3 regions of the Kitasatospora sp. Ki12 genome follow, and region 3 is predicted to be linked to each of the others. Evidence: riboswitches for the same ligand, from Rfam matches in the RefSeq annotation. Region 3 holds a riboswitch; each other region holds the start of a gene.
What was found. A riboswitch is a leader RNA that binds a small molecule or an ion and turns the genes downstream of it on or off. The one in region 3 is predicted to bind cobalamin.
Positions count from the first base shown of each region.

Region 1: linked by a shared signal. The riboswitch ahead of ACYP53_RS04120 (FecCD family ABC transporter permease) and the one ahead of ACYP53_RS00805 (cobalamin biosynthesis protein) in region 3 are both predicted to bind cobalamin.
Region 2: linked by a shared signal. The riboswitch ahead of ACYP53_RS19205 (peptidase) and the one ahead of ACYP53_RS00805 (cobalamin biosynthesis protein) in region 3 are both predicted to bind cobalamin.

Region 1 covers NZ_BAAIHT010000001.1:970,852-980,653, forward strand. Annotated here, with positions in the region: gene ACYP53_RS04085 (ABC transporter substrate-binding protein) at 341-1,267, shown strand; gene ACYP53_RS04090 (ABC transporter substrate-binding protein) at 1,677-2,603, shown strand; gene ACYP53_RS04095 (amino acid ABC transporter permease) at 2,641-3,615, shown strand; gene ACYP53_RS04100 (amino acid ABC transporter ATP-binding protein) at 3,612-4,415, shown strand; gene ACYP53_RS04105 (CGNR zinc finger domain-containing protein) at 4,528-5,115, shown strand; gene sodX (nickel-type superoxide dismutase maturation protease) at 5,176-5,538, opposite strand; gene sodN (superoxide dismutase, Ni) at 5,798-6,193, shown strand; cobalamin riboswitch at 6,282-6,420, shown strand; gene ACYP53_RS04120 (FecCD family ABC transporter permease) at 6,514-7,593, shown strand; gene ACYP53_RS04125 (ABC transporter ATP-binding protein) at 7,728-8,501, shown strand; gene ACYP53_RS04130 (ABC transporter substrate-binding protein) at 8,569-9,561, shown strand; gene ACYP53_RS04135 (nuclear transport factor 2 family protein) at 9,651-9,802, shown strand, end outside.
Region 2 covers NZ_BAAIHT010000002.1:349,246-359,047, reverse strand. Annotated here, with positions in the region: partial or broken gene ACYP53_RS19230 (glycosyltransferase family 2 protein) at 1-194, opposite strand, end outside; gene ACYP53_RS19225 (response regulator transcription factor) at 384-1,217, shown strand; gene ACYP53_RS19220 (sensor histidine kinase) at 1,214-2,350, shown strand; gene ACYP53_RS19215 (NAD-dependent epimerase/dehydratase family protein) at 2,385-3,440, opposite strand; gene ACYP53_RS19210 (FAD-dependent monooxygenase) at 3,679-5,211, shown strand; cobalamin riboswitch at 5,335-5,454, shown strand; gene ACYP53_RS19205 (peptidase) at 5,556-6,635, shown strand; gene ACYP53_RS19200 (flagellar hook-length control protein FliK) at 6,665-7,144, shown strand; gene ACYP53_RS19195 (prenyltransferase/squalene oxidase repeat-containing protein) at 7,525-9,063, shown strand; gene ACYP53_RS19190 (hypothetical protein) at 9,060-9,802, shown strand, end outside.
Region 3 covers NZ_BAAIHT010000001.1:186,443-196,244, forward strand. Annotated here, with positions in the region: gene ACYP53_RS00795 (alpha/beta hydrolase family protein) at 1-899, opposite strand, end outside; gene ACYP53_RS00800 (helix-turn-helix domain-containing protein) at 1,178-1,861, opposite strand; cobalamin riboswitch at 2,059-2,191, shown strand; gene ACYP53_RS00805 (cobalamin biosynthesis protein) at 2,333-3,301, shown strand; gene ACYP53_RS00810 (cobyric acid synthase) at 3,298-4,812, shown strand; gene ACYP53_RS00815 (putative cobaltochelatase) at 4,940-7,060, shown strand; gene cobO (cob(I)yrinic acid a,c-diamide adenosyltransferase) at 7,064-7,669, shown strand; gene ACYP53_RS00825 (cobyrinate a,c-diamide synthase) at 7,686-9,101, shown strand; gene cpt (chloramphenicol phosphotransferase CPT) at 9,117-9,653, shown strand; gene ACYP53_RS00835 (OsmC family protein) at 9,730-9,802, shown strand, end outside.

The DNA of each region.
Region 1 (9,802 bases), 780 kb from region 3:
TCGCCGCGCTGTCGCGTCCCAGGGGCCCGGCGTCGGAAGCGCCGGGCTCCGGCGGCGGCAACGGCAGTGAGCACACGCGCACCCGCAGGAGTGAACGCAGACGCGAGGGGATTCGGTGCCCCGGATACGGAGTCACGTGAGGACTTCCGTTCCCGGGCACCCCGGGCCTGTCAGGACTCGGCGGTCTGGTTCGAGCGTCCGGGGGTCACCCGGTACGGCATTCTGACACACCCGCCGCCGGGCCCGGCAGGGCGGGATGGCAGGATCGCTTGTCCGCCATTTCGCGTACACCACCGCGACACCGTGGCGACCGCACGTCCCTCCCACAGGAGCCTCCCTCATGCCTCACCCCCTCCCCTTCCGCCGTCCGGCCCTGGCCGGCGCCGTCCTGGCCACCGCCGGTGCCCTCCTGCTGACCGGTTGCGGAGGCGGCGGGCAGGCCGCCGCGGACGACCCGGTCAAGGATGTCCGCAGCAAGCTGCCGAAGGCGCAGCGCTCGGCCGGGGTGCTCCGCATCGGCATGGACGTCAACTACGCCCCGGTGGAGTTCCGCGGCCCGGACGGCAAGCCGACCGGCCTCGACCCGGAGCTCGCCGCCGCCCTCGGCAAGATCCTCGACGTGCGGATCGAGTTCGTCGACACCACGTTCGACAAGCTGATACCGAACCTCCAGGGCAAGCAGTACGACGTGGCGATGTCCGCGCTCAGCGACATCCGCCAGCGCCGCGAGGGCCTGGACGAGAACGGCAAGCCGACCGCCGCCGCCGTGGACTTCGTGGACTACTTCATCGCCGGCACCTCGATCGTCGTCCCGAAGGGCAACCCCAAGGGGATCAAGACCCTGGACGACCTGTGCGGCAAGACCGTCGCGCTCCAGCAGGGCACCACCCAGGACGAGATCATCACCCGCCAGGTGGGGGTCTGCGCCCGGACCGGCCGCCAGCTGACCACGCACAAGCTGGACAGCGACGCCAAGGCGCTGGCCGAGGTCGCCTCCGGCGCGGCCGCGGCCGGGGTGAACGACTTCCCGGTGGCCGCCTACGCGGCGAAGACCACCGACAGCGGCAACCGCTTCGAGGTGACCGGCGCGCAGTCCACCTCCAACCCGTACGGGATCGCGGTGCGCAAGAGCGACACCGAGCTGCGCGACGCGCTGGCCAAGGCGGTCGACCAGCTGATCCGCGGCGGCGAGTACGACAAGATCCTCGCCAAGTGGAACGTCAGCGCCGGCGCGGCGCAGAACGCCGTGGTCAACGGGGGCATCTGAGCGGGCGGGCGGCGGGCCTCCGGGCTGAGCACAGAGGGATCTGCATACTTATGCGCAGGGTGACAGGGGCCCGGGATAGGTCCGAATAGCGGACGGTGTGACCCCTCGTTATCCGATTTTGATCTGGATCAGGGCCACCTGACCGTCATCAGATGGCAGGATTCCCCCCATCTCGGATCGACGGCCACTGGTCGAGGCGGTTCGGTCAACGTCCACCTCGGCGGAGGGTGGCGGAAGCAGTACTCGTAGAACCCTGGGCGGTCCCAGCGTCCAGGCACTGCAGAACCCGGCCTTGCACGTACGACGACGTACGACGCACACCGTACGACGCCGTACGGCTCGCACCCCCGGTGCGCCGCTCCCGCGGCGCGCTCCGCCCGACCTTCTCTCCCAGGAGGAGATCCCCCTCATGACCGCCCGTACCAAGCGCACCCGCCTCTACGCGGCCGGTGTGGTCGCCGCCTCCGTCTCCCTCGTACTGACCGGCTGCAGCAGCAGCAAGAGCGAGGGCAGCGGCGCTCCCAACGCCTCCGCGACCGTCAACGAGGTCAAGGCCGACCCCAAGCTGGCCGCGCTCGTCCCGGACGACGTCAAGTCCGCCGGCAAGCTCGTCGTGGGCGCGGACGCCTCGTACGCCCCGGACGAGTTCAAGGACGACAGCGGCAAGGTCATCGGCATGGACGTCGACCTGGCCACCGCCATCGCCACCAAGCTCGGTCTGAAGGCCGAGGTCCAGGACTCCGGCTTCACCGCGATCATCCCCGGCATCCAGTCGAACAAGTTCCAGCTCGGCATGTCGTCCTTCACGGACAACAAGGAGCGCGAGCAGATCGTCGACATGGTCACCTACTTCAACTCCGGCAGCGCCATCGCCGTGAAGAAGGGCAACCCGGAGAAGATCGACCCCAAGGACCTCTGCGGCAAGAAGGTCGCCGTCCAGACCGGCACCACCCAGGCCGACGAGATCAAGGACACCCGCAACCCGGACTGCGCCAAGGCGGGCAAGCCGGGCGTCCAGAACGACGGCGACAAGTTCGACCTCCAGACGGACGTCACCAACGCCGTGGTCTCCGGCCGCGACCAGGCGATGATGGCCGACTCCCAGGTCGTCGACTACGCGATCAAGCAGTCCGGCGGCCAGCTGGAGAAGGTCGGCGAGACCTACGGCGTGGCCCCCTACGGTGTCGCCCTGGCCAAGGGCTCCAAGCTCACCCCGGCCATCCAGGGTGCCATCCAGTCGCTGATCGACGACGGCACCTACAAGCAGATCCTCACCAAGTGGGGCGTCGAGGCCGGTGCCATCGACAAGTCGACCGTCAACGGCGCCGTCAGCTGACCCCTCGTACGCTTCATCTCTCCCCCGAGGCCACACCGTGAACTCTTTGGACAAGGGGACGGCGGGACAGGGACGGCCTGAGACCATCAAGGCCGTCCCGGTCCGCCACCCCGGACGCTGGGCGGGCGCCGTCGTCATCGCCCTGCTCGCGGCGATGCTGCTGAGCGCCCTCTTCACCAACCCCGCTTTCAAGTGGGACATCGTCGGCAAGTACCTGTTCCACGACAGCATCGTGCACGGCATGGTCGTGACGCTGGAACTGACCGCGCTCTCCATGCTCATGGGGGTGGTCGGCGGCATCGTCCTCGCGGTGATGCGGCTGTCCCCGAACCCGCTGCTCTCCGGCACCGCCTGGGTCTACATCTGGGTCTTCCGCGGCACCCCGGTGCTGGTGCAGCTGGTGATGTGGAACTTCCTCGGCCTGATCTGGGCCAAGCTGTCGATCGGCGTGCCGTGGGGACCGGAGTTCTGGTCCGAGTCGACCAACGTCCTGATCCCGACCTTCGTCGCCGCCCTGCTGGGCCTCGGCCTGAACGAGGCCGCCTACATGGCGGAGATCGTCCGCGGCGGCATCCAGTCGGTGGACGAGGGGCAGACCGAGGCCGCGCACGCGCTCGGCATGAGCCAGTTCCAGACCATGCGGCGGATCATCCTGCCGCAGGCCATGCGGGTGATCATCCCGCCGACCGGCAACGAGACCATCTCGATGCTCAAGACCACCTCGCTGGTCTCGGTGATCTCCCTGGAGGAGATCTTCCGGGCCGGCCAGGTGATCTACTCTCGGAACTACCAGAACATCCCGCTGCTGATCGTCGTCAGCCTCTGGTACCTCTTCTTCACCTCCGTGCTGACCATCGGGCAGTACTACATCGAGCGCCACTACGCCCGGGGCTCCAACCGCACCCTCCCGCCCACCCCGCTGCAACGGCTGCGGGGCCTGTTCGCCGGGAAGCCCGCCCCGAAGACGACGGCCGACGTCGTCCCGGGGCTCGAGGGAGGTGGTCACGTATGACCGATCTGACCAAGACCCCCGCCGACGCCGTCGCGGCCGCCGAGCCCATGGTCCGCGCCGAGAACGTGCACAAGTCCTACGGCCCGGTCGAGGTGCTCAAGGGCATCGACCTGGAGGTCAAGCAGGGCGAGGTGTTCTGCCTGATCGGCCCGTCCGGCTCCGGCAAGTCGACCTTCCTGCGGTGCATCAACCACCTGGAGAAGATCAACGGCGGCCGCCTCTGGGTGGACGGCGAGCTGGTCGGCTACCAGCAGCGGGGCGACAAGCTCCACGAGCTCAGGGACCGCGAGGTCGCCGTCAAGCGGCGCGACATCGGCATGGTCTTCCAGCGCTTCAACCTGTTCCCGCACATGACGGCCATAGAGAACGTCATCGAGGCGCCGGTCCAGGTCAAGGGCGAGAACAAGGCCGCCGCCCGCGAGCGCGGGATGGCCCTGCTGGAGCGGGTCGGCCTCGCCGACAAGGCGAAGAACTACCCCTCCCAGCTCTCCGGCGGCCAGCAGCAGCGCGTCGCGATCGCCCGCGCGCTGGCCATGAAGCCCAAGCTGATGCTCTTCGACGAGCCCACCTCGGCGCTCGACCCGGAGCTGGTCGGCGACGTCCTCGACGTCATGCGCGGCCTCGCCGAGGAGGGCATGACGATGGTGGTCGTCACCCACGAGATGGGCTTCGCCCGCGAGGTCGGTGACGCGCTGGTGTTCATGGACGGCGGCGTGGTCGTCGAGGCCGGCAACCCCCGCGAGGTCCTCACCAACCCGCAGCACGAGCGCACCAGGGCCTTCCTCTCCAAGGTGCTCTGAGCCCGTACCGTCGGCGCCCGGCAGGCAGCTCCTGCCGGGCGCCGACGTTTTCCTCGCCCTGGTAATAGGCTGGAAGCAGTCAGCCCGTTACCGATCTTCTGGAAGGACCTCCGTGGAGCTCGCCTCGTACGCCGATCTCGCCGTTCGGCTGGTGAACACCGAGGAGCCCGAGCGCGGCACCGACGCGCTGACCTCCGTGGACGCGGTCCGCGCCCTCTTCTCCGACTCCTCGCGGGCCGCCGCGCTCGCCGACGAGTCCGACCTGCCCCGGCTCCGGGCCGTACGGACCCGGCTGCGCGGCGTCTTCGAGGCCGCCGCCGACGGGGACGAGATCCGGGGCGTCGACCTGCTGAACAGCCTGCTGATGGAGTACCCCGTCAGCCCGCTGGTCTCCGGGCACGACTACCTGGACGACGCCGGACGGCCGCGCTGGCACCTGCACCTGGCCGACAACTCGCCGACCGCCACCGCGCACTTCAGCGCGGTCGCCTGCATGGGCCTGGCCGTCCACCTGACCGAGCTGGGCGCCGACCGGCTGGGCATCTGCCAGGCCGCGCCCTGCCGCAACGCCTACCTGGACACCTCGACCAACCGGTCCCGCCGCTACTGCTCGGACCGCTGCGCGACCCGGGCCAACGTGGCCGCCTACCGGGCCCGCAAGCGCCAGGAGGCGGAGGCCGCGCTGGGCGGCAAGCCGTAGGGCTTCCTCCGCCGTCCCCAGGCGTCCTCCGCCGTCCTCAGACGTCCTCCTCGGGCGTCCTCAGACGTCTTCCGCCCAGACGCCCAGGCGGCGGGCCAGGCCCGGCACCCGGGCCAGCGGCGGGGCGAGCAGCAGCCGCTCCAGCCGGCGGCCCGGCGCCAGCCAGGCCGGGTGGGGGCGCAGCCGCAGCAGCACCCGGCCGAGCACCAGCTCGTCCGGGACGGCACCGTAGCTGCGGCTGTCGCTGTCCACCGGACGGTTGTCGGAGAGCAGCCACCAGCCCCCGGCCCGGCGCCCGGCGGCCCGCTTCACCACCAGCAGGTCCTGCTGGAAGGGGTGCCGGAAGAGCACCACGGCCCCCGGCCGGATCGGCGCGCCGTAGCGGACCAGCAGCTGGTCGCCCTCGCGCAGGGTCGGGACCATCGACGGGCCCGCCACGTCGACCAGCCCGAACGGCAGGGCACCGCCCCGCTCCCGGCCCACCGGTTCCGTGCTCCGTGCCACGACTCCTCCTCCCGCCCCCGTCCGGCCCCAGTCTGCCGTACGGACCGTCACCTGTTCGATGTCCGGATTGGCCTGGTTCCGGGTCCGTCTTTTGCCCTAGGCCCACCGCCCGATCGCGAAACCACGAGGGCGGAAGGGTAATCTCGGGCGCGGGAAGACGATCTAAGGAAGGACTCCCATGTTCTCTCGTCTGTTTGCACCGCGTGCCACCGCCCACGCCCACTGTGACCTGCCCTGCGGCGTGTACGACCCGGCGCAGGCCCGGATCGAGGCCGAGTCGGTCAAGGCCACCCAGGAGAAGTACCAGGCCAACGAGGACGCGCACTTCCGCGCCCGCGCCGTCATCATCAAGGAGCAGCGCGCCGAGGCCGTCAAGCACCACATCTCGGTGCTGTGGAGCGACTACTTCAAGGCCCCGCACTTCGAGAAGTACCCGCAGCTGCACCAGCTGATCAACGACACTCTGAAGGCCGCCTCGGCCGCCAAGGCGTCGACCGACCCGGCCACCGGCCAGGCCCTGCTGGACCTGATCGCCGAGGTCGACAAGATCTTCTGGGAGACCAAGCAGGCCTGAGCCTGACGCGTCGCCACCCGACCGCCCCCGTCCGCACCGCCGGACGGGGGCGGTCGTGCGTTCCCGTCCGGCCCGAAGCTGGTAAGGGTCACAGGTGCTGAGCGGCTGTTATGCTGCCAGGGCGTCCGAGGGGGAAGTCCGGTGCGAATCCGGCGCTGACCCGCAACGGTGAGCGCGGTCCCAGAGACCGTGCCAGCCCGATCGCCCCCGGCCGCTGACCTCCCGACAACTCGCCGCGGACTGCGAGGGGAACGGCGCCCCGGCACGCCCGCGGACCGCGCCCGCCCCGGCGCGCCCCCGGCCCGAGGCAAGGCGCACCCGTGAACCGCGCACCCGCGAACCGAGCGGCCGGCCCGCCCGTCAGCCGCATACCCGCGCTCCCGCTCGCCGCCGGCCTCGCCGCGGCCCTGCTGCTCTCCCTGGTCTGCGGGGTCGCGTTCGGCTCCTCCGAGCTCGGACTCCCCCGCGTGCTGCGGCTGCTGGGCGCCGGGCTGACGGGCGGTCGGCTGGAGGCCGGCGAGGCGGCCGGGTACGCCATCGTCTGGGAGATCCGGCTGCCGCGCACCGTCCTGGCCGCCGTGGTCGGCGCCGGGCTGGCCGCCACCGGGGTCGCCGTCCAGGCGCTGGTGCGCAACGCGCTCGCCGACCCCTTCGTCCTCGGCATCTCCTCCGGCGCGGCCGTCGGCGCCAACGCCGTGCTGCTGTTCGGCGCCTTCGCCTCGCTCGGGGTGTGGGCGGTCTCCGCCTCCGCCTTCGGCTCCGCGCTGGTCGCGATGGCGCTGGTCTACCTCGCCGCCCGCACCGCGTACGGGCTCACCCCGCTGCGGCTGGTGCTCACCGGCACCGCCCTCTCCTACGGCTTCTCGGCCGGCACCACCCTGATGGTCTTCGCCGCCGACCGCGGCGAGGCCGCCCGGGACGCCATGATGTGGCTGCTCGGCAGCCTCGGCGGCGCCACCTGGGGCTCGGTGCCGATCGCCGCCGCCACCGTCCTGGCCGGGCTCGCGTACCTGGCCTGCGCCGCCGGACGGCTGGACGCGCTGGCCATGGGCGACGAGACCTCCGCCTCGCTCGGGGTGGACCCGAACCGGCTGCGCCGCGAACTGTTCGTGGTGACCGCCGCCGTCACCGGCACGGTGGTCGCGGTCAGCGGGGCGATCGGCTTCGTCGGGCTGCTGGTGCCGCACCTGGTGCGGATGCTGGTCGGCGCCGGGCACCGCCGGGTGCTGCTGGTCGCCCCGCTCGCCGGCGCCCTGCTGCTGGTCTGGGTGGACATCGCCTCCCGCACCCTGCTCGCGCCCGCCGAACTGCCCGTCGGGGTGTTCACCGCCGTGCTCGGCGTCCCCGTCTTCCTGCTGATGATGCGCCGCCGCGGCCACGCCTTCGGAGGCAACCGGTGACCGACCCGGCCCTGGTGACCGACCCGGCCCTGGTGACCGACCCGACCCTGGTGACCGACCCGACCCTGGTGACCGGCCCGACCGGCCGGACCGGTCCGGCGGGGGCGCAGGACCTCGACGTCGACGCCGTCTCGGTGGAGCTGGCCGGCACCCGGCTGGTCCACGAGGTGAGCCTGGCGGCCGCCGCCGGGCAGGTGATCGGACTGGTCGGGCCGAACGGCAGCGGCAAGTCGACCCTGCTGCGCTGCGTCTACCGGGTGCTGAAGCCGGCCGGCGGGGCGGTCCGGCTGGACGGCGCCGACCTGCACGCGCTCACCGCCCGCGAGTCGGCCCGTCGGGTGGCCGCGCTGACCCAGGAGCACTCCGCCGAGTTCGACTTCACGGTGGCCGAGGTCGTCGCCATGGGCCGGCTGCCGCACCGGCGCGGCTTCGGCGCCCCGGCCGAGGGGGACCGGGAGCGCTGCGCCGAGGCCCTGCGCAAGGTCCGGGCCGGGCACCTCGCCGAACGGGGCTTCCTGAGCCTGTCCGGGGGCGAGAAGCAGCGGGTGCTGTTCGCCCGGGCGCTCGTCCAGGAGCCGCGCCTGCTGGTCCTCGACGAACCCACCAACCACCTCGACATCGCCCACCAGTTGGAGGTCCTGGCGCTGGCCCGCGAGGCCGGGCCGACGGTGCTCACGGCACTGCACGACCTCAACCTGGCGGCGGGCCACTGCGACCTGCTGTACGTGCTCCGGGAGGGCCGGATCGTGGCCTCCGGGCCACCCGGCGAGGTGCTCCGCCCCGCCCTGCTGGCCGAGGTGTTCGGCGTCCGGGCCACCCCGGTCCGGCACCCGGGGACGGGCGCCGTCCAGCTGCTGTTCGACCGCCTCGACCGTCCCGACCGCCTCGACCGCTCCGCCGACGCCTGAGCCCTGCGCCCGGGCCCGACGCCTGAGCCCGACGCCTCCCCCGCCGTCCGACCCCGAAGGAACCACCGTGCGCACCAAGGCCGTTGCCGCCGCCACCCTGCTCGTCCTCGGACTCACCGCCTGCGGCGCCGAGATCGCCCCGGGCGAAGCCGCCACCGCCTCCGCCCACTACCCGGTGACCGTGGAGAACTGCGGCGAGAAGCTCACCTTCGCGCAGAAGCCCGCCCGGGTGGTCACCAACGACGTCAACATCACCGAGCTGATGCTCGCCCTCGGCCTCGCCGACCGGATGGCCGGCTACGTCATGCCGGACGACAAGGGCAAGGTCGACCAGGTGCCCTGGAAGGACGGCTACCAGCAGACCACCTGGCTCTCCAAGAAGACCCTCACCAAGGAGATCGCGCTGGACGCCGGGGCCGACCTGGTCCTGGCCGGCTGGCACTACGGCTTCGACGAGGGCAGCGGCGTCACCCCGCAGGCGTTCAAGGCCCTCGGCATCGGCTCGTACGTGCTCAGCGAGTCCTGCCGCAGCGGCAAGGGCACCGAGCGCGGCGTGATGGACCCGCTGGAGGCGCTCTACACCGACCTGGCCAACCTCGGCGAGGTCTTCGACGTCAAGGACCGCGCCGACCGGCTGATCGCCGACGCCAGGGCCCGGATCGCCGCCGTCCCGCAGCCCGAGCGCCGCCCGTCCGTCTTCCTGTACGACAGCGGGCAGGACAAGCCGTACACCGCCGGGAAGTTCGCCGCCGCGAACGAGATCATCGCCAAGGCCGGCGGGACCAACATCATGGCCGACCTCGCCGACACCTGGGTCACCGCCGGCTGGGAGAGCGTGGTGCGGCGCGACCCCGAGGTGATCGTGATCAACGACTACGCGACCCCGAACGCCGAGGAGAAGCGGAGGTTCCTCACGTCCTTCCCGCCGCTGGCGAACGTCTCCGCGATCAAGAACGACCGGATCTTCGTCCTGGACTACGTCGACCTGGTGGAGAGCCCGCGCAACCCCGCCGCGATCGGCGCCCTGGCCGACTACCTGCGCACCGTGACACCCCGCTGACCGGCCGGGACCGGCGCTCCTCCGGTGCGCGGGCCCCGGGCGTACGCTCTAGGTACGAGCCGACGGACCCCGACCGGAGGAGCGAGATCATGACCACCACGGCGACCCCCGCCGCCTTCGACACCCGCGCACTGCGCGAGGGGATCGAGCGCCGCGACGCCGAGGCCCTCCTGGCGCTCTACGCGGAGGACGCCGAACTGCGCATGGTCGACCGGAAGACCCAGCCCAGCCACCCCCTGGT
Region 2 (9,802 bases), on a different contig from region 3:
TCCTCGACGACGGTCGCGCCCAGCGAGCGGGCCAGCTCGGCGGAGCCGTCACGGGAGCCGTTGTCGACGACGACGGCCCGCCAGCCCGGCGGGACGCGCCGCAGCACCCAGGGCAGGGCCTCGGCCTCGTCGAGGCAGGGCAGGATCAGATCGGCACGTGGCAGCGGGGGAGTCGGAGAGATCACGTCGGCCACGCTAGGGGCGGGCGGGCCCGTGGCGGCCGAACCGCGCCCTTACGGAAGTCGTACGTCAGCTCGCCGGCGGAGGAAGCCGGTGTTCGGCCGGAGGGAGCGGCGTCCGGCTTGAGCCGCGATCTTACGGAACGCGAACGTCGACCCCGGTGCGGCACCCCGGGACGGCCCACGACTCGTATCCTCGGCGGGGTGAACGACAGCCCCGCCTCCGCCGCACCGCCGGACCCCGCCCGCATCCTGGTGATCGACGACGACCTCACCGTGGGCGAGGTCGTCGCCGGCTACCTCACCCGGGCCGGCCACCACGTCGACCGGGCCGTCGACGGCAACCGGGGCCTCGACCTGGCCCGCGCCCACCGCCCCGACCTCCTGGTCCTGGACCTCATGCTCCCCGGGATCGACGGGCTGGAGATCCTGCGCCGGCTGCGCGCGACCGAGGACGGCGCCGACCTCCCGGTGGTCATGCTCACCGCCCGGGGCGACGAGGCCGACCGCATCCTCGGCCTGGAACTGGGCGCCGACGACTACGTCACCAAGCCCTTCAGCCCACGGGAACTCGTCCTGCGGGTCCAGTCCGTCCTGCGCCGCGCCCGCGCCGGCGCCGGCGCCGCCACGACGCCCGCCCCCGTGCGGCTGGTGTCCGGGGACATCACGCTCGACCCGCGGGCCCGCCGGGCCGACCGCAAGGGGCGTGAACTCCTGCTCACCCTGCGGGAGTTCGACCTGCTCGCGTTCCTCCTCCGGAACCCCCGGACGGTCTTCGCCCGGCAGGAGCTGATGCAGCGGGTCTGGGGCTGGGACTTCGGCGACCTGTCCACCGTCACCGTCCACGTCCGCCGACTGCGCGAGAAGATCGAGGACGACCCCGCCGCACCGACCCTGATCACCACGGTCTGGGGCGTCGGATACCGCTACGACCCCGCGACGGACGGTCGCCGCGACCCGATGACCGACGGTCGCCACGACCCCGCGACGGACGGTCGCCACGGCCCCGTGACGGACGAGAAGGACGGCCCGGCGTGAAGGACCTCCTGCTGATCGCCCTGTTCGCGGGGCTCGGCGCCACCGGCGCCGGACTGCTCGGCTGGCTGGCCGTACGGCTGCTGCGCCGGCGCTCGGTGGCGCTCTCGCTCTTCTGCGTGGCCGTCGTCACCGTCCTCGCCGTCACCTCCGGGACTTTCGCCGTCGCCCAGGCGATGTTCCTGTCCGGGCACGACCTCGGGGTGGTGATAACCGTCCTCGGCATGGCGTCCGTGGTCTCGCTGCTCACCGCCGCGCTGCTCGGACGCCAGGTGGTGGCGGGCAGCCGCGCCCTGACCGCGGCGGCCCGCACGGTCGGGAGCGACACCGGCTTCACCGCGCCCGACCACCCCCTCGGGCTCGAACTGGCCCAGCTCAGCGAGGAACTCGCCGCCACCAGTGCCCGGCTCGCCGAGTCCCGGGCCCGGGCGCAGGCGCTGGACGCCTCGCGGCGGGAGCTGATCGCCTGGATCTCCCACGACCTGCGCACCCCGCTCGCCGGGCTGCGCGCCATGGCCGAAGCCCTGGAGGACGGGGTGGCCGACGAGCCGGAGCAGTACCTGACGCGGATCCGCGCCGAGGTGGAGCGGCTCACCGGCATGGTCGACGACCTCTTCGAACTCTCCCGCATCCAGGCCGGCGCGCTGTCCCTGACGGTGTCCCGGGTGTCCGTCTACGACCTGGTCGACGACGCGCTGGCCGGCGCCCACCCGCTGGCCCGCCGGCGCGGCGTCCGGCTGGAGGGCCGTCAGGTCGCCGCCGAGCCGGTCGAGGTGGACAGCCGCGAGATCACCCGGGTGCTGGGCAACCTCCTCGTCAACGCGATCCGCTCGACGCCCGAGGACGGCGTCGTGGCGGTCTCGGCCCGCCGGGAGGTGGACGAGGTCGTCCTCTCGGTCACCGACGGCTGCGGAGGGATCCCGGAACAGGACCTCTCCCGGGTGTTCGAGACCGGCTGGCGCGGCAGCAGCGCCCGGACGCCGCGGCGTGATCCCGGTGAGGGCGGGGACAGCGGGGCCGGGCTCGGCCTGGCCATCGTCCGCGGCATCGTCGAGGCCCACTCCGGCCGGGCCCGGGTGCACAACGTCGCCGGGGGCTGCTGCTTCGAGATCGCGCTCCCGGCGGCGCGCGGGTAGGCGGGGCCGCGGGGGGGGGTAGGCCCCTGGGCGGTCAGGCCCGCAGGGCCGCGGCGGCGAACTCGGCCATCCCCGCGCGGAACGGCACCCGGGCCCGCCAGCCCAGCTCCGCCCGCAGCCGGGAGGAGTCGGCGGTGATGTGCCGGACGTCCCCGAGCCGGTACTCGCCGGTCACCACCGGCGCCGGCCCGCCGTGGGCGTCCGCCAGCGCCCGGGCCATCTCGCCGATGGTGCGCACCTCCCCGCTGCCCACGTTGTACGCCCGGGCGTGGCCCGGCGGCCGCTCGCGGACGTCCGCCAGGGCGGCGAGGTTGGCCGCCGCGACGTCGTCGACATGGACGAAGTCCCGGCGCTGGCCGCCGTCCTCGAACACCCGGGGCGCCTCGCCGCGGGCGAGCGCCGAGCGGAACAGCGAGGCCACCCCGGCGTACGGGGTGTCGCGCGGCATGCCCGGGCCGTAGACGTTGTGGTAGCGCAGCGCCAGGACGGATCCGCCGCAGGCGCGGGCCCAGGCGGAGGCCAGGTGCTCCTGGGCGAGCTTGGTCGCCGCGTACACGTTCCGGGGATCGCCCGGCGCCTCCTCCGCCACCAGGCCCGGCCGGAGCGGGGCCCCGCACACCGGGCACGGCGGCTCGAACCGGCCCGCGTCGAGGTCCTCCGGCCGCCGCGGACCGGGCGCCACGGCCCCGTGCTCCGGACAGGCGTACCGGCCCTCGCCGTAGACCACCATCGATCCGGCCAGGACCAGGTTCCGCACCCGTGCGCGGGCCATCGCGGACAGGAGCACCGCCGTACCGAGGTCGTTGCAGCCGGCGTACGCGGGCGCGTCGTCGAGGTCGAGCCCGAGGCCGACCATCGCCGCCTGGTGGCAGACCGCGTCCACCCCGGCCAGGGCGTGCTCCACCGTGGCCGCGTCCCGTACGTCGCCGTGCCGGAAGTCGACGCCGGCCGGCAGCTCGGGAGCCGACCCCGACGGGTGGACCGCGGGCAGCAGCGCGTCCAGCACCCGGACCTCGTGGCCCGCGGCGGCCAGGGCGCGCACGACCGTCGAACCGATGAACCCGGCGCCGCCGGTGACCAGAATCCTCATGACCTGGGACGCTACCGGCCGGCCCGCCCACCGGGCCGTCGCCACGGGACGGCGTCAGCGATCCGTAAGGCCTGGCGTTCCCCGCCGGGTACGGGAAATGGGGTGGCGATCGCACGTGTGATCGATAGGCTTCGCGCCGATCAAGCTGACACACAAGGTGGTTGACGATCCGTCCGGTCCGTCCGGTTCGACCGGTCCGTCCGGTCCGTCGTCGTCGGCACGAACGTGAGGACTACTGATGAGCGACCCGATCATCGTCGTGGGTGCGGGCCCGGTGGGGCTGACCGCCGCGTTGGAGCTGGCCAGGCGCGGGGTGCCGGTGCGGATCGTCGACCGGCTGGCAGAGCCCACCACGGAGTCGCGCGCCATCGTCGTGCACGCCCGCAGCCTGGAGATGTTCGAGCGGCTGGGCCTGGTGGACGAGCTGATCCGGGCCGGGGTCCGGACCACGGGGATGGAGATGCACGCGGACGGCGAGGTGGTGGCCCGGATCGCCCTCGACCTGGTGGACAGCCCGTTCCCGTACTCGGTGACCGTCGCGCAGACCGAGACCGAGCGCATCCTCACCGCGGCGCTCGCCGGTCACGGCGTCACCGTCGAGCGCGAGGTGACCCTGACCGGCCTGACGCAGGACGAGCACGGCGTCCAGGCGGTGCTGGAGCACGCCGACGGGCGTCAGGAGGCCGCCGGTACGGGCTGGCTGGTGGGCGCCGACGGCGGGCACAGCCAGGCACGCAAGCTGGTCGGCAGCGCCCTCGCCGGGAAGTTCAAGGGCGAGAAGTTCCTGATGGGCGACGTGAACGCCGACCACGACCTCGACCCGCACAGCATGTACACCTTCTTCTCGCCGCACGACGGCCCGCTGCTGGTCTTCCCCATGGAGGGGGACCGGCTGCGACTGATCGCGAACATCCCCACGGACGAGCAGCGCACCGCCACCCGGGAGTGGCTGCAGCAGGTGGTGGACGAGCGCGCCGAGCGCCCGATCCGCATCCGCGACTCCCGCTGGCTCACCGTCTTCGAAGTGCACCACGCCCAGGTGCCCGAGTACCGGGTCGGCCGGGTCCTGCTGGCCGGCGACGCGGCGCACGTGCACAGCCCGGCCGGCGGCCAGGGCATGAACACCGGCATCCAGGACGCCCACAACCTGGCCTGGAAGCTCGCCCTCGTCAGCACCGGCCAGGCCGGCCCGGCCGTACTGGACAGCTACCACGCGGAGCGCCACCCGGTCGGAGCCCAGGTGATCCAGTTCGCCGGCACGCTCACCCGGGTCGCCACCCTCGCCAACCCGATCGCGCAGAAGCTGCGCAACAAGGGGATGCACCTGCTCACCGGCCTCGCCCCGGTCCGCCAGGCGATGGCCGACCGCACCGAGGAGACCGCGGTCGCGTACCGCAGGAGCCCGATCGTGGTCCGGGGCCGCGGCGGCGGCGACCTGCACGCCGGTGACCACCTCCCCGCGGCCGGCCCGGAGCTGCGCGCGGCGCTCGCCGGAGCCCACGAGCACGTGCTGCTCACCGTGGCGGTCGACGGCTCGGCACCCGCACCGGTGAGAGGTCTGACGGTACGTCAACTCCTGGTCGGCGCCAACGCCCCTGCCTCGACGGGCTACGACGCCGCGCTCCAGGACCCCGACGGCCACGCGGCCGCCCGCTACGGCCTGCCGAACGGCGGCCGGATCATGGTCCGCCCGGACGGCTACGTCGCCGCGATCGCCCCACTGGACGACGACGCGCCGCTGCACGCCTACCAGGCGCTGCTGCGGGCGTAGGGCCCGTCTTCGAACCACCGCCGGGGTGGGCCCCGCCGGCCCACCCCGGCCAACCGTCACCGATGCCGTGATGTGGCGCACGATCCCTTGACCGGATCTTTGCGGTTTCGCCATGATGAGCCGTCATGTTCTGACTCCGCCGTCGGGGGAAGTCCGGTCCGAATCCGGCGCTGACCCGCAACGGTAGGCCGCCGACCCGCGTCGGTGGCGAGCCCGAGTACCCGTCGGCGGAGGTGTGTCGTCCCCTCCTCCCGTCGTGGTCTGCGGGCCGGAGCTCCGAGGGCTGCCCCGGCGCGTTGCCGACGTCCTTCGGGCCCCTGCGTCCAGGCCCGGAAAGGCACTCCATGCCCGCGCTCCGCCGCACCCTCCTCCGCCCGCTCGGTCTGCTCGCGATACCCGCCCTTGCCCTCGCCACCGCGCTTCCGGCCGCCACCGCCGCCCAGGCCGACACGACGTCGTCCCGGACCGTCCGTCCGGACGCCGCCGCGGCCGGCTGGCTGGCCCGGCAGCTCGTCGACGGGGACCACTTCGAGTCCGTCTTCAACGGCACCGCCTACCCCGACCAGGGCCTGACCGTCGACGCCGTGCTCGCCTTCGCCGCCTCGCACAGCTCCGACCAGGCCGCCGCCAAGGCCACCGCCTGGCTGGCGAAGCCCGAGGTGATCAGCGGCTACCTCGGCGACGGCACCACCGAGGCCTACGCGGGCGCCACCGCCAAGCTGCTGCTGGCCGTCGAGGTGCGCGGCGGGAACCCGGCGGGCTTCGGCGGGGTCGACCTGCCGGCCCGGCTGCGCTCGCTGCAGACCGCCGAGGGCCGCTTCTCCGACCGCTCGCAGTGGGGCGACTACAGCAACGCCTTCGGCCAGTCGCTGGCCCTGATCGCCCTGCACCGTACGCCCGGTGACGCCCCGGCGGCGGCCGTGGACTTCCTCGCGAACAGCCAGTGCGCGGACGGCGGCTTCCCCGTCTCCTTCGGCCAGACCTCCTGCACCAGTGACTCGGACGCCACCGCGCTGGCCGTCCAGGCCCTCGCCGCCACCGGCCGCACCACCAAGGCGAACGCGGGCCTGACCTGGCTGACCGCCCACCAGAACGCCGACGGCGGCTTCGCGGCGGCCGGGGCGACCGCCTCCAACGCCAACACCACCGGCCTGGCAACGCAGACGCTGCTGGCCGGCGGGCACTACGGCACCGGCCTCAAGGGCTGGAGCCGGCTGGTGAAGTTCCAGCAGGGCTGCTCCGCCGACCCGGCGGCGCGCGGCGCGGTCGCCTACGACGCGTCCGGCTTCAACGGGGCCACCGGTGCCCGGGCCACCGCCCAGGCCGTCCTCGGCCTGGCCGGCACCCCGCTGGCCACCCTCTCGGCCGCCGGGGCGCGCCCCGACGCGCCCACCCTCGCTTGCCCGGCCCCGGCCGCACGCTGAACTCGCCTGACATCAGGAGGACTTCACTCATGACCGGTACCTTCACCCGGGCCCGTGCGGCCCGCCGTGCGCTCGGCTCCGTCGCCGCCGTCGCGGCTCTCACCGCCGGCCTGCTCGGCGTCTCCGCCGTCCAGGCCCCGCAGGCCCGGGCCGCCTCCTGCGACGGCACGACCGGGGTCACCGTCGTGGTCGACTTCACCGCCGTCGGCGGCGGCATCGAGACCGGCTGCGCCCCCGGCGACCCGGCCAGCGGGCTCGCCGCGCTGACCGGCGCCGGATTCTCGTACGCCTTCCACCCGCGCTTCCCGGGCTTCGTCTGCAAGATCAACGCCTTGCCGACGACCTGCACCAACCCGACCGGCAGCGCCTACTGGTCGTACTGGCACGCCCAGCACGGCGGCCCCTGGTCGTACAGCAATCTGGGTGCGGGCAGCTACAACCCGGCGCCCGGCGACGTCGAGGGCTGGTCCTTCGGGGCGGGCGCCCAGCCGGGCGTCACGGCGCCCTGACACCCGCCCGCCGGCACGCTCTCGGCCGTCCCGGGGCGCCGGCGCGCCCTCCGACGTTCCGGACCGGCGGCACCATGGCGACGCGGGTGCCGCCGGAGCCCGGGGCGGCGGTCTGACGGTCCGTTGACTCCGAATCCAGCACTGTGGTCTGATGAAACGATTTTTGCCCTCGGCATTCAGGGGAAGCCGGTCCGACTCCGGCGCTGACCCGCAACCGTAGGCCCACCACCCGGTGGGTGAGCCGGAATGCCTGGACCGGGGGCCTGTTCACAGAGCACTTGCGTCGTCGCGGACTACGACGCGGTCAGGGCGGTCCCCCCTTCCCGGGGTGACCGCAGGCTGCGCCGTTGTCTCCCGCGTCGACCGACCAGGGAGTCGTCGTGAGGGTCAGCACCAGTCGCACACGTCACAGGAACCGGGACCTCGCGTCGCTGGTGGCCGCCGGCGCCGTCACGGCCGCCGCCTGCGGCACCGTCCTGCTCGGGCACGCCGGCGCCGCGACCGCCGCCCCGGCGCCGACCGCCACCAACGGCGCCCCGGCGGCCGCGTCCGCCGGAAGGACCCCCGACGCCGCCAAGGGCAGCGCCTACCTCACCGACCCGGCCCGTCTGATCGACGGCCGCTACTACGAGGGCTTCCCGGCGTTCGCCGACTTCGGCCTCACCGTCGACGGCGCCTACGCCCTCGCCGCCACCGGCACGGACGACGCCGCGCTGCGGAGGATCGTCGACTTCCTGGACCAGCAGGGCAAGGACGCCAGCGAGCGCACGGTCAACGACTGGACGGCCATCGGCACCGAGTACGCCGGCGGCGGCTCGATCGGCAAGGAGGCCCTGCTCGCCGAGGCGGTCGGCCGCGACCCGCGCGCCTTCGGCGGCCACGACCTGATCGCCGCCCTCGCCGGCCTGGTGTGCACCAAGGCCGACGCGAACACCGGCTGCGACGCCCCGGGGAACTACACCTACGCGACCTCGGTGTTCTCCCAGGCGCTCGCCGTCATGGCCCAGCTCCGGGCCGGGGAGTCGACCAGCGCCGCCCCCGCGATTGCCTACCTGAAGGGCCTCCAGCACCCGGACGGCTCCTGGCCCAGCCTGATCCCCGCCACCGGCGACTCCGACGTCGACAGCACGGCGATGGCCGTGATGGCCCTCGCCCTGGTGCCCGGAGGCGAGGCCTCCCAGGCCGTGGAGAAGGGGCTCGGCTGGCTCGCCGCCCGGCAGCTGCCCGACGGCGGCTTCCCCGGCGCGGCCGGGGACTCGACCAACTCGGCCGCCCTCGCCGTCCAGGCCATGACGCTGCGCCAGTCCTCGTACGGTGCGCAGATCGGCAAGGCGCTGGACTTCCTCGCGGGCCAGCAGAACGGCGACGGCGGGTTCAACGTCGCCGCAGCGGGGCAGCGGGGATCGGACGTCCGGGCCTCGACGCAGGCGCTCGGCGGTGCGACCGGCATCTCCTTCGGCACGCTCTCCCGGAACCTGAACGGAACACCGACGCCGACGCCGACGCCGACGCCCACCGGGACGGGCACCCCGACCGGCACACCCACGGGTACACCGACAGGTACGCCCACGGACACCCCGACCGGGACGCCCAGCGGGACTCCCTCGGGCACGCCGAGCCCGACGGGCTCCGCCACGACGACGGCGCCCGCCCCGGCGTCCACGTCGCCTTCGACTCTGCCTTCGACCTCGCCCTCGACCTCGCCCTCGACCTGGCCCGATGGGCTCGACATCCCGGCCGGGGACGGCCGAGCCCCCGCCGACGGCGCGCCGGCCCGGACCGGTTCCGGCAGTCTCGCGAGCACCGGGAGCCAGGCCCTGGCGCTGACGGCCGGCGCCGGTGCGCTGACCGCGCTCGGCGCCGCAGCCGTCCTGGTCGCCCGTCGCCGGGCCGGTGGCGCCGCGGGGCGGCACCGGTGAGCCGGGGACCGGGCTCGCGCTCCGGGCGGCTGTCCGGGGCGGCGGCGCTGACCTTCGCCCTCGCCTGCGGCGGCGTCGCGGGGGGCACCGCCCCGGCGTCCGCGGCGCCGCTGCCGATGGACCAGTGCACCCCGACCACCGGCGTGGTGCTGGCCGTGGACTTCGGGAAGTGGGGCGGCCCGCTGCTGCGTTCCTGCGGGAGCACCCCGACCACCGGCTACGCCCTGCTCAACCAGGGCGGTTGGAAGACCACCGGCACCAGCCACGACGGCCCGGCGTTCATCTGCCGGATCGGGTACAGCGGCTTCCAGGGCGGCAAGCAGTTCCCGACCCCGGACCAGGAGAAGTGCGTCCTGACGCCCCCGGCCACGGCCTACTGGTCGTACTGGCACGCCGACCCCGGGCAGTCCACCTGGTCGTACAGCCAGCTGGGCGCGATGCTCTACCAGCCCAAGCCCGGCAGCGTCGACCTGTGGATCTTCGGCGGGACGAACATCGAGGGCACCGAGGGCCGCCCGACCGTCTCGCCGGACAGCCTGCGCGCCCACGACACCACGCCGGGCGGCTCGGGCACCGGCGCCCAGCAGCCTCAGCCACCCCAGCCGCCGGCGGGCGGCGGGTCGACGGGTGCCACCGGTACGACCGGCGGCTCCGGCTCCGGCGCCGGGGCGGCTTCCGGCGGCGGTACCGGCCGCGCCCCGGCCCCCGCCAAGCCCCAGCCGGGCGGAGCCCGTCCGCC
Region 3 (9,802 bases):
ACGCCGGTGCGGCCCTGCGCGGCGAGGGCGCCGAGTTCGGCGACCGCACCGCGCAGGCCGAGCCGTTCGGCGTCGCGGCGGGCGGTGCCGGGCAGGTCGAGGACCGGCGAGTCGAGGATCAGGCCGCTGATCGCGTGCGCCCAGGCCGAGCGGGCGGCCGTCTGCAGGACCATGGTGGCGCCGACCGACCAGCCGTACAGGACGACCCGGCCCGCGCCGTTCTCCAGCGCCAGCCGTACCGCGGCCTCGACGTCGCGCCACTCGGTCTCGCCGAAGTGGCTGTACCCGTCCGGGGAGGCGGGGGCGCCCTCGTCGCCGCGGTAGGTGACGGAGAGGACGGGCAGGCCGAGGCGGTCCAGCACGGGCAGGACGGGGAGGGTCTGCTGGCGGTCGGCCCCTGGGCCGTGGACGAGGACCACCCAGGTGCCGCGCTTGCCGTGGAGGTACCAGGCGGGGAGGTCGCCGAGTTCGCCGTCGGCGGCGATCTCGGTGTAGGCGAGGCCGAACGCCCGGGTGGGGTCGCCGAGGTGGACGCGCGGGGTGAAGCGGACCTCGGTGCCGGGGGCGAGGGTGCCCTGGTCGGCGCGGACCAGCCGGCGGGTGACGCCCTGCTCGTCGCTGCGCAGGACCTCCTCGACGACCGCGTGCCCGCCGTCCGCCCACTCGACCGCCCAGCGGCCCGGGTGCCGGCTCTCCGGCCCGGGGCTGAAGGTGATCCGGCCGGTGCCGAGGCTCCGGACGACGACCGGCCCGGACTCCTGGACGGCGGTCACCGGGCGGAGCATCCGCTCGGAGGCCCGGCGGCCGACCACCAGGACCACGGCCCCGGCCCCGACGGCGGCGGCCGCCACGGCGGCAGCGGTTCCCCAGCGCATATCGTTCCCCGCTCTGTTGCTCACGGACCGGACGGTGTTCGTGCACCAGTCCACCGGCGCCCCGCCCGCCCGGCCACCGGACTGGGCCGTCCGGGTCACTCGGCGGGGCCCCGGGGCGTGTCTTGTGGATCTTGTCGGATCAGGCCGCGGCGTCAGGGTGCGTGCATCGCAAGGCGGAGGAGGGAGTCCATGCGGTGGGGGCACCTCCCGGCCGAAGGCTGGGGGCCATCGGCGACTGACGACAACGCGGCGAGGTGCGTGCCCTGGCGTCGCGGACCCGGCAAAGATCCACAAGACACGCCCTAGGGGGACTCGGTGGTGAGGAGGTGCCAGAAGCGGGGGACGAGGGTGTCGGTGGCGGGAGGCGGGGTGGCGCGGGTGGTGGCGCCCCAGTGGGTGGGGACGTGGTGCTCCTGGTGGAGGGTGGCGAGGACGGCGGCGAGGGTGTCGGCGGGGGCCGGGACGATCCGGGTGAGGGCGCGGAGGTGGGGCTGCCAGCGGCCGGCGACGCACTGGCGGAGGAGGTGGTCGAGTTCCGCGAGGCGGCCGGTGGCCGCGACGAGTTCGGGCAGGGTCAGGTCGAGGGTGTCGGCGAGGGCGCGGGTCTGGTCCTCGTCGCCGTCCCACCGGTCGGTCAGTTCGGCCTGCCGGTAGGCGGCCAGGGTGGTGCCGGTGCGGTCGGCGACGGCGGCCTGGCCGAGTTCGCGGGCGACCCGGTGGTCGCGCAGCCGGACCGGGCGGCCGTCCATCAGCTGGGCGGCGGGGCACCAGAGGGTGCGGGCGAGGGCGATGAACTCCGGTTCGCTGGGGCGCAGCTCGCCGTTCTCCCAGGCGAGGACGTGGGCGGGCAGCAGCCGGACGCCGTGCGCGGCCATGCCCTCGGCGACCTGGTCGGGGGTCAGGCCGAGGTCCGCCCGGTGGGCGCGGGCGGCCGCGGGCGAGAACGGCACCGGGGGCGGGGCGGTGGGGGGCTTTCTGCGGCGCATGGCACCGAACGCTAGGCGCGGACCACGGCGCGGCCCCACCGACCGAACGCACGGAATGGCCGGTACCGGAGCGGTGCGCCGCTGGGCGATCCCACAGCCCGTCGGCCGGTCTCCCGTGTGACCAACCCCTCCGTGACCTCGGTTGACTCCCGGTTCGGGCGCGTGATGGGATCCTGGGGCCAATCGGAGGCATGGAGAGGAAGCCGGTGCGAGTCCGGCGCGGTCCCGCCACTGTCACCGGGGAGCACGCTCGGAAACAATCGCCACGGCGGGCCGTCAGAAGCCGCTGGAAGGCCCCGGGGGTGCGTCCGACCCGGAAGCCAGGAGACTCTCGCCCCCGCTACGTCGATCCAGGGCGCGGACCCTGAGTGAGGACACGCACGCAATGCAGGCTGCCCCGCCCTGTCGGACTCCGAGCGGCCTTCCGCCGTGTTCCTCCTTGTTCTTGTTCTGCTCTCCGTCGTGCGGCCGATGACCTCTCCGCTGGCCCGCGCCGCCGTGTTCGCGCTGGGCGCCGTCGCGGGCTACGCCGCCGACGCCCGGTTCGCCGATCCGCGCCGGGGCCATCCGGTGGCGCTCTTCGGCAGCGCCGCGACCCGGCTGGAGCGGCGGCTGTGGCGGGACGACCGGGCGGCCGGGGCCGGGTACACGGCGCTGTGCGTGGGCGCGGTCGCGGCGGGCGCGCTCGCCCTGGACCGTACGGTGGGCCGGCGTCCGCTGGGCCGGGCGGCCCTGGCGGCGGCCGCGACCTGGACGGTGCTCGGCGGCACCTCGCTGACCCGGGAGGCCCGGACGATCGGCCGCTCGCTGGCGGACGGCGACCTGCCGGCCGCCCGGGAGCGGCTGCCGCACCTGTGCGGGCGGGACCCGAGCGCGCTGGACGGGCAGCAGATCGCCCGCGCGGTGGTCGAGTCGGTGGCCGAGAACACCGCCGACGCCGTGGTGAACGCGCTGGCCTGGGGCGCCCTCGCGGGCACGCCCGGCCTGCTGGCGTTCCGCGCGGTGAACACCCTGGACGCCATGGTGGGCCACCGCTCGCCGCGCTACGCCCGGTTCGGCTGGGCCTCGGCCCGGCTGGACGACGTAGCGGGCTGGCCCGGTGCCCGGCTGACCGCGCTGCTGACGGTGGCCGCCGCCCCGCACCCCCGGACGGCCTGGCGGGTCTGGCGGCGCGACGGCTCCGCGCACCCGAGCCCGAACGCGGGCCAGGCGGAGTCGGCGTTCGCCGGCGCGGTGGGCGTCCGGCTGGGCGGGACGCTGCGGTACGGGGAACGGGTGGAGCACCGTCCGGTGCTGGGCGAGGAGCTGCGGCCGGTGACGGTGGACGACATCGAGCGGGCTTGCGCGCTCTCCCGGCGGGTGGGCGCGCTGGCGCTGGGTACGACGGTCGCGGGGCACGTCCTGCTGCGCGCGCTCCTGGGAAAGAGGGGAAGGGCATGACGAACGCTCTGCTGGTCGCGGGAACGACCTCGGACGCGGGCAAGAGCGTGGTGACGGCCGGCATCTGCCGCTGGCTGGCCCGCCAGGGCGTGCGGGTCGCGCCGTTCAAGGCACAGAACATGTCGCTGAACTCCTTCGTCACCGCCGACGGTGCCGAGATCGGCCGCGCCCAGGCGATGCAGGCCCAGGCCGCCCGGGTGGAGCCGGAGGCGGCGATGAACCCGGTGCTGCTGAAGCCCGGCGCGGACGGCCGCAGTCAGGTGGTGCTGCTGGGCCGGCCGGTCGCCGAGGTGGGCGCGCTGGACTACCGCGAGCGCAAGCCCGTCCTGCTGGAGCGCGCGCTGGAGTGCCTGGCCGATCTGCGCGACCGCTACGAGGTGGTGGTCTGCGAGGGCGCGGGCTCACCCGCCGAGATCAACCTGCGCGACCGGGACATCGCCAACATGGGTCTGGCCACGGCCGCCGGGCTGCCGGTGGTGGTGGTCGGGGACATCGACCGGGGTGGCGTGTTCGCGGCGATGTACGGGACGCTGGCGCTGCTGTCGGCGGAGGACCAGCGGCACGTGGCGGGCTGGTTCGTCAACAAGTTCCGCGGCGACGCGCGACTGCTGGCGCCCGGACTGGACATGCTGCACGAGCTGACCGGCCGTCCGGTGCTGGGTACCCTGCCGATGCTGCCGGGGCTGTGGCTGGACGCCGAGGACTCGCTGGACCTGTCCACCGTGGTGGACCGGGTGGACGGGCGCGGGCCGCTCGGCGCGGACGTGCTGCGGGTGGCCGTGGTGCGCTTCCCCCGGCTGTCCAACTTCACCGACCTGGACGCGCTGGCCCAGGAGCCGGGCGTCCTGGTGCGCTGGGCGACCCGGCCGGAGGAGCTGGCCGACGCCGACCTGGTGGTGCTGCCCGGCACCCGGGCCACCGTCGCCGACCTCGCCTGGCTGCGCGAGCGCGGCCTGGAGCCGGCGCTGAAGGCGCGGGCGGCGGCCGGGCTGCCGGTCCTCGGGGTGTGCGGCGGCTACCAGATGCTGGCGCGCGGGATCGTCGACGAGGTGGAGTCCAAGGCGGGCACCGTCGACGGGCTCGGCCTGCTGCCGACGCATGTGCGGTTCGGCGTCGAGAAGGTGCTGGCGCGGCCGGTCGGCGAGGCGTACGGGCAGCGGGTCGAGGGCTACGAGATCCACCACGGGGTGGTGGCGGTGGAGGGGGGTGAACCCTTCCTGGACGGCTGCCGGGTGGGCTCGGTCTGGGGCACGACCTGGCACGGCGCGCTGGAGAACGACGGCTTCCGCCGCGAACTCCTGCGCGAGGTCGCCGCGTTGGCGGGCCGGGCGTTCGTCCCGGCGCCGGACACCTGCTTCGCCGCGGCCCGCGAGGCCCGGCTGGACCGGCTGGGCGACCTGATCGAGGAGCACGCGGACACCGACGCGCTGTGGAAGCTGATCGAGGGCGGGGTGCCGGCGGCCGGATCGCTGCCGTTCCTGCCGCCCGGGGCACCTGGGAGTGACGCATGAGCCTGGTAGGACCACAGGGCCGGGTTCGCACGAGCCCGGGACGACCGCAGGGCCGAGAAGGCATGAGCCGGGTTCGCACGAGCCCAGGACGACCGCAGGACCGGGCACGACAGGAGTGGGGTACGGCATGAGTGACGTCCGCTATCCGTTCACCGCGATCGTCGGCATGGCCGACCTGCGGCTCGGGCTGCTGCTGAACGCGGTCTCCCCGGCCGTGGGCGGCGTGCTGGTGCGGGGCGAGAAGGGCACCGCGAAGTCCACCATGGTGCGCGCGCTGGCCGGCCTGCTGCCGTCCATCGCCACCGTGGACGGCTGCCGCTTCGCCTGCGACCCGGCCACGCCCGACCCGCAGTGCCCGGACGGGCCGCACGCCTCCGCCACGAGCAGTGAACACCCCTCCCAGCTGGTCGAGTTGCCGGTCGGCGTGGCCGAGGACCGGATCGTCGGCTCGCTCGACCTGGAGCGCGCGCTGGCCGAGGGCGTCAAGGCGTACGAGCCCGGTCTGCTCGCCAAGGCGCACCGCGGCGTGCTCTACATCGACGAGGTCAACCTGCTCCAGGACCACGTGGTGGACCTGCTGCTGGACGCCGCCGCGATGGGTCGCTCGTACGTCGAGCGCGAGGGCGTGTCGGTGCGGCACGCGGCCCGGTTCCTGCTGGTCGGCACGATGAACCCGGAGGAGGGCGAGCTGCGGCCGCAGCTGCTCGACCGGTTCGGCCTGACCGTCGAGATCGCCGCCACCCGGGACCCGGCCGAGCGCGCCGAGGTGGTGCGGCGGCGGCTCGCGTACGACGCGGACCCAGCCGGCTTCGCCGCGCGGTTCGCCGAGGACGAGCGGGCGCTCGCCGAACGCATCACGGCCGCACGGGAGTTGCTTCCCAAGGTCGAGCTGACCGAGGTGGCGCTGCGTCAGATCACCGCCGTCTGCGCCGCGTTCGAGGTGGACGGCCTGCGCGCGGACATCGTGATGGCCCGCACCGCCGTCGCGCTCGCCGCCTGGGACGGCCGCACCGAGGTGGCAGAGGAGGACGTCCGCCAGGCCGCCAGGCTGGCCCTGCCGCACCGGCGCCGCCGCAACCCCTTCGACGCGCCGGGGCTGGACGAGGAGCAGCTGGAGCGCACGCTGGAGGAGCACGCCCAGCAGGACGACCCCGAGCCCGACCCGGAGCCCGAGGGTGACGGAGGCGGCGACGGCGGCGACCAGGGACCCGACGGGGACGGGGACGGCGACGGCCCCGGCGACGGCGGCGGCCCGAACGGCGGCGGCGCTCCCGAGCCGTCCGACGGCGGCGCCCCGGAGGCGACCACCGCGGACACCGACGCCACCGGCGACCAGCCGCAGCAGCCCGTCCCGGCCCAACACCCAGCCCCCGCGCGGGAGTCGGCGCCGGTCGCGGCCGGGGACCCGTACCGGACCAGGCTGTTCACCGTCCGCGGCACCGGCCACGGCGCCCAGGGCCGCCGCTCCCCCGCCGAGACCACCGGCGGACACACCATCCGCTCCCGCCGCCCGCAGGGCGCGCTCGGCCGGCTGCACCTGACCGCGACCCTGCAGGCCGCCGCGCCGCACCAGGTGGCGCGCGGGCGCGGCGGCCGGGCGCTGGTGCTGCAGAAGGACGACTTCCGCGAACAGGTCCGCCAGGGACGGGAGTCCAACCTGGTGCTGTTCGTGGTCGACGCCTCCGGCTCGATGGCCGCCCGGCAGCGGATGACCGCCGTCAAGGGCGCAGTGCTGTCCCTGCTGATGGACGCCTACCAGCGGCGCGACAAGATCGGCATGATCACCTTCCGCGGCGCCGGCGCCGAGCTGGCGCTGCCGCCCACCTCCTCGGTCGAGGTCGGCGCGGCCCGGCTGGAGTCGCTGCCCACCGGCGGGCGGACCCCGCTGGCCGAGGGGCTGCTGCGCGCCCACGAGGTGCTGCGGGTCGAGCGGCTGCGCGACCCGAACCGGCGCCCGCTGCTGGTCGTGGTGACCGACGGCCGGGCCACCGGCGGCCGGGACGCGCTCGCCCGCTCCCAGCGCGCGGCCGCGCTGTTCGCGGCGCAGGGCACCGCGAGCGTGGTGCTGGACTGCGAGTCCGGCCCGGTCCGGCTCGGCCTGGCCCACACCCTGGCCGGGCTGCTCGGCGGCACCTCCGTCAGCCTGGACGAGCTGCGCGCCGAGGGCGTCGCCTCGCTCGTCCGCGAGAACCGTCCCGCGGCCGGCCGCGGCGACGTCCGTGCGACCACTATCCGAAAGGCGGCCTGACCCATGCCCAAGGGCGTCCCCGAGAGCGTTCCCGACGACGGCCTGACCACCCGGCAGCGCCGTACGCAGCCGATCACCGCCGTGCACACCGGCCCCGGCAAGGGCAAGTCCACGGCCGCGTTCGGCATGGCGCTGCGGGCCTGGAACCAGGGCTGGCCGGTCGGGGTGTTCCAGTTCGTGAAGTCCGCCAAGTGGAAGGTCGGCGAGGAGAACGCGCTGCGCGTGCTCGGCGCCTCCGGCGAGGGCGGCACCGTCGACTGGCACAAGATGGGCTCCGGCTGGTCCTGGATCCAGCGCACCGCCGAGCAGGAGATGACCAGCGAGGAAGCCGCCAAGGAGGGCTGGGAGCAGGTCAAGCGCGACCTCGCCGCCGAGACCTACCGCTTCTACGTGCTCGACGAGTTCACCTACCCGATGCACTGGGGGTGGATCGACGCGGACGAGGTGGTGGCCGTGCTCAAGGACCGCCCGGGCAGCCAGCACGTCGTGATCACCGGCCGGTACGCGCCCGAGGCGCTGACCGGCTTCGCCGACCTGGTCACCGAGATGACCAAGGTCAAGCACCCCATGGACGCCGGCCGCAAGGGCCAGCGCGGTATCGAGTGGTAGAGCGAGCGGCAGACCGTTGAGCACCATCCCCAGCACCGCGGCGCGCACCGCGGCCGCCCGCACCGCCGTCCCCCGGCTCGTCATCGCCGCGCCCTCCTCCGGCGCCGGCAAGACCACCGTCGCCACCGGCCTGATCGCGGCGCTCGCCGCGCGCGGGCTGGCGGTGTCACCGCACAAGGTCGGCCCGGACTACATCGACCCGGGCTACCACGCGCTCGCCGCCGGGCGCCCGGGCCGCAACCTGGACGCCTTCATGTGCGGCCCCGAGCGGATCGCCCCGCTGTTCCTGCACGGCGCGGCCGGGGCGGACGTCGCGGTGGTCGAGGGCGTCATGGGCCTGTTCGACGGGGCCTCCGGGCGCGGGGAACTGGCGTCCACGGCGCACGTCGCCAAGCTGCTGCGGGCGCCGGTGGTCCTGGTGGTCGACGGCTCCTCGCAGTCCCGCTCGGTGGCCGCGCTGGTGCACGGCTTCGCCTCCTGGGACCCGGAGGTGCGGCTCGCCGGGGTGATCCTCAACCGGGTCGCCTCCGACCGGCACGAGCAGCTGCTGCGCGAGGCCCTGGAGGAGGGGTCCGGCGTGCCGGTGCTGGGGGCGCTGCGCCGCTCGGCCGCGGTCGCCACGCCGTCCCGCCACCTCGGGCTGATCCCGGCGGTGGAGCGCTCGGCGGAGGCGCTGAAGGCGGTCGCCGACATGGGCGACCTGGTCGCCTCCTCCGTCGACCTGGACGCCCTGCTGGAACTCGCCCGCACGGCACCCGAGTTGAACGCCGAGCCATGGGACCCGTCGGCCGAGGTCACCCCGGTCGCCGGACGGCCGCGGATCGCGGTGGCGGGCGGCGCCGCGTTCTCCTTCTCGTACGCGGAGAACGCCGAACTGCTCGGCGCGGCAGGGGCGGAGGTCGTCCCCTTCGACCCGCTGCACGCCTCGGAGCTGCCGGAGGGAACGGCCGGGCTGGTCATCGGCGGCGGCTTCCCCGAGCTGTACGTCCGGGAGTTGAGCGGGAACGCCGAACTGCGCTCGGCCATCGCCGCGTTCGCCGCCACCGGCGGGCCGGTCGCCGCCGAATGCGCCGGACTGCTGTACCTGGGGCGGGAGTTGGACGGCCTGCCGATGTGCGGGGTACTGGACACCGACGCCCGGATGACCGAACGCCTCACCCTCGGCTACCGGGAGGCCGTCGCCCTGCACGACTCGCCGCTCGCCCCGGCCGGCACCCGGCTGCGCGGACACGAGTTCCACCGCACGGTCTGCGAACCGGGCGCCGGCGAACACCCGGCCTGGGGCTGGCGCCTGCCGACCGGCGCGCACACCGAGGGCTTCGCCGCGGGCAACGTCCACGCCTCGTACCTGCACCTGCACTGGGCGGGGGCGCCGGGCCTGGCCGCCACCTTCACGGCCGCGGCGGCGGCGTACGACGGCGGCGCTTCGTAGGATGCCCGCATGCATGTGATCGTCCTCAACGGAGGCTCCAGCTCCGGCAAGTCGAGCATCGCCCGGCGCTTGCAGGAACGGCTGCCGCAGCCGTGGCTGCACCTCGGCGCGGACACCATGGTCGACGCGCTGCCACCGTGGCTGCTCGGCGGCGCCGAGGGCATCGGCGGCCTGACCGACGGGGACGGCACGGTCGAGGTCGGACCGGCCTTCGCCGAACTGGACGCCGCCTGGACGGCCGGGGTGGCCGCGATGGCCCGGGCCGGAGCCCGGATCGTGGTGGACGAGGTCTTCCTCGGCACCACCGCCTCGCAGGCCCGCTGGCGCGCGGCACTGGACGGCCTGGACGTGCTCTGGGTCGGCGTGCGCTGCGACCCGGCGGTGGCCGCCGCCCGGGAGGCCGCGCGCGGCGACCGGGTCGCCGGGATGGCCGCCGCGCAGGCGGAGGCGGTGCACCAGGGGGTCGCGTACGACCTGGTCGTCGACACCTCGCGGGCCTCGGTGGACGACTGCGCCGACGCGGTCCTCGCGCGCCTGGCCGCGACCCGATGAGCCCCGCGCGGGCGGCCGGTTGCGGTTGACTGTCCGGGGACATCCCCTTCCGACCCCTTGCGACGGAGGCACGCCCATGGCCAGGCAGTACGAGTACACCGCCGAGATCGTCTGGACCGGCAACCGGGGCACCGGCACCAGCGACTACC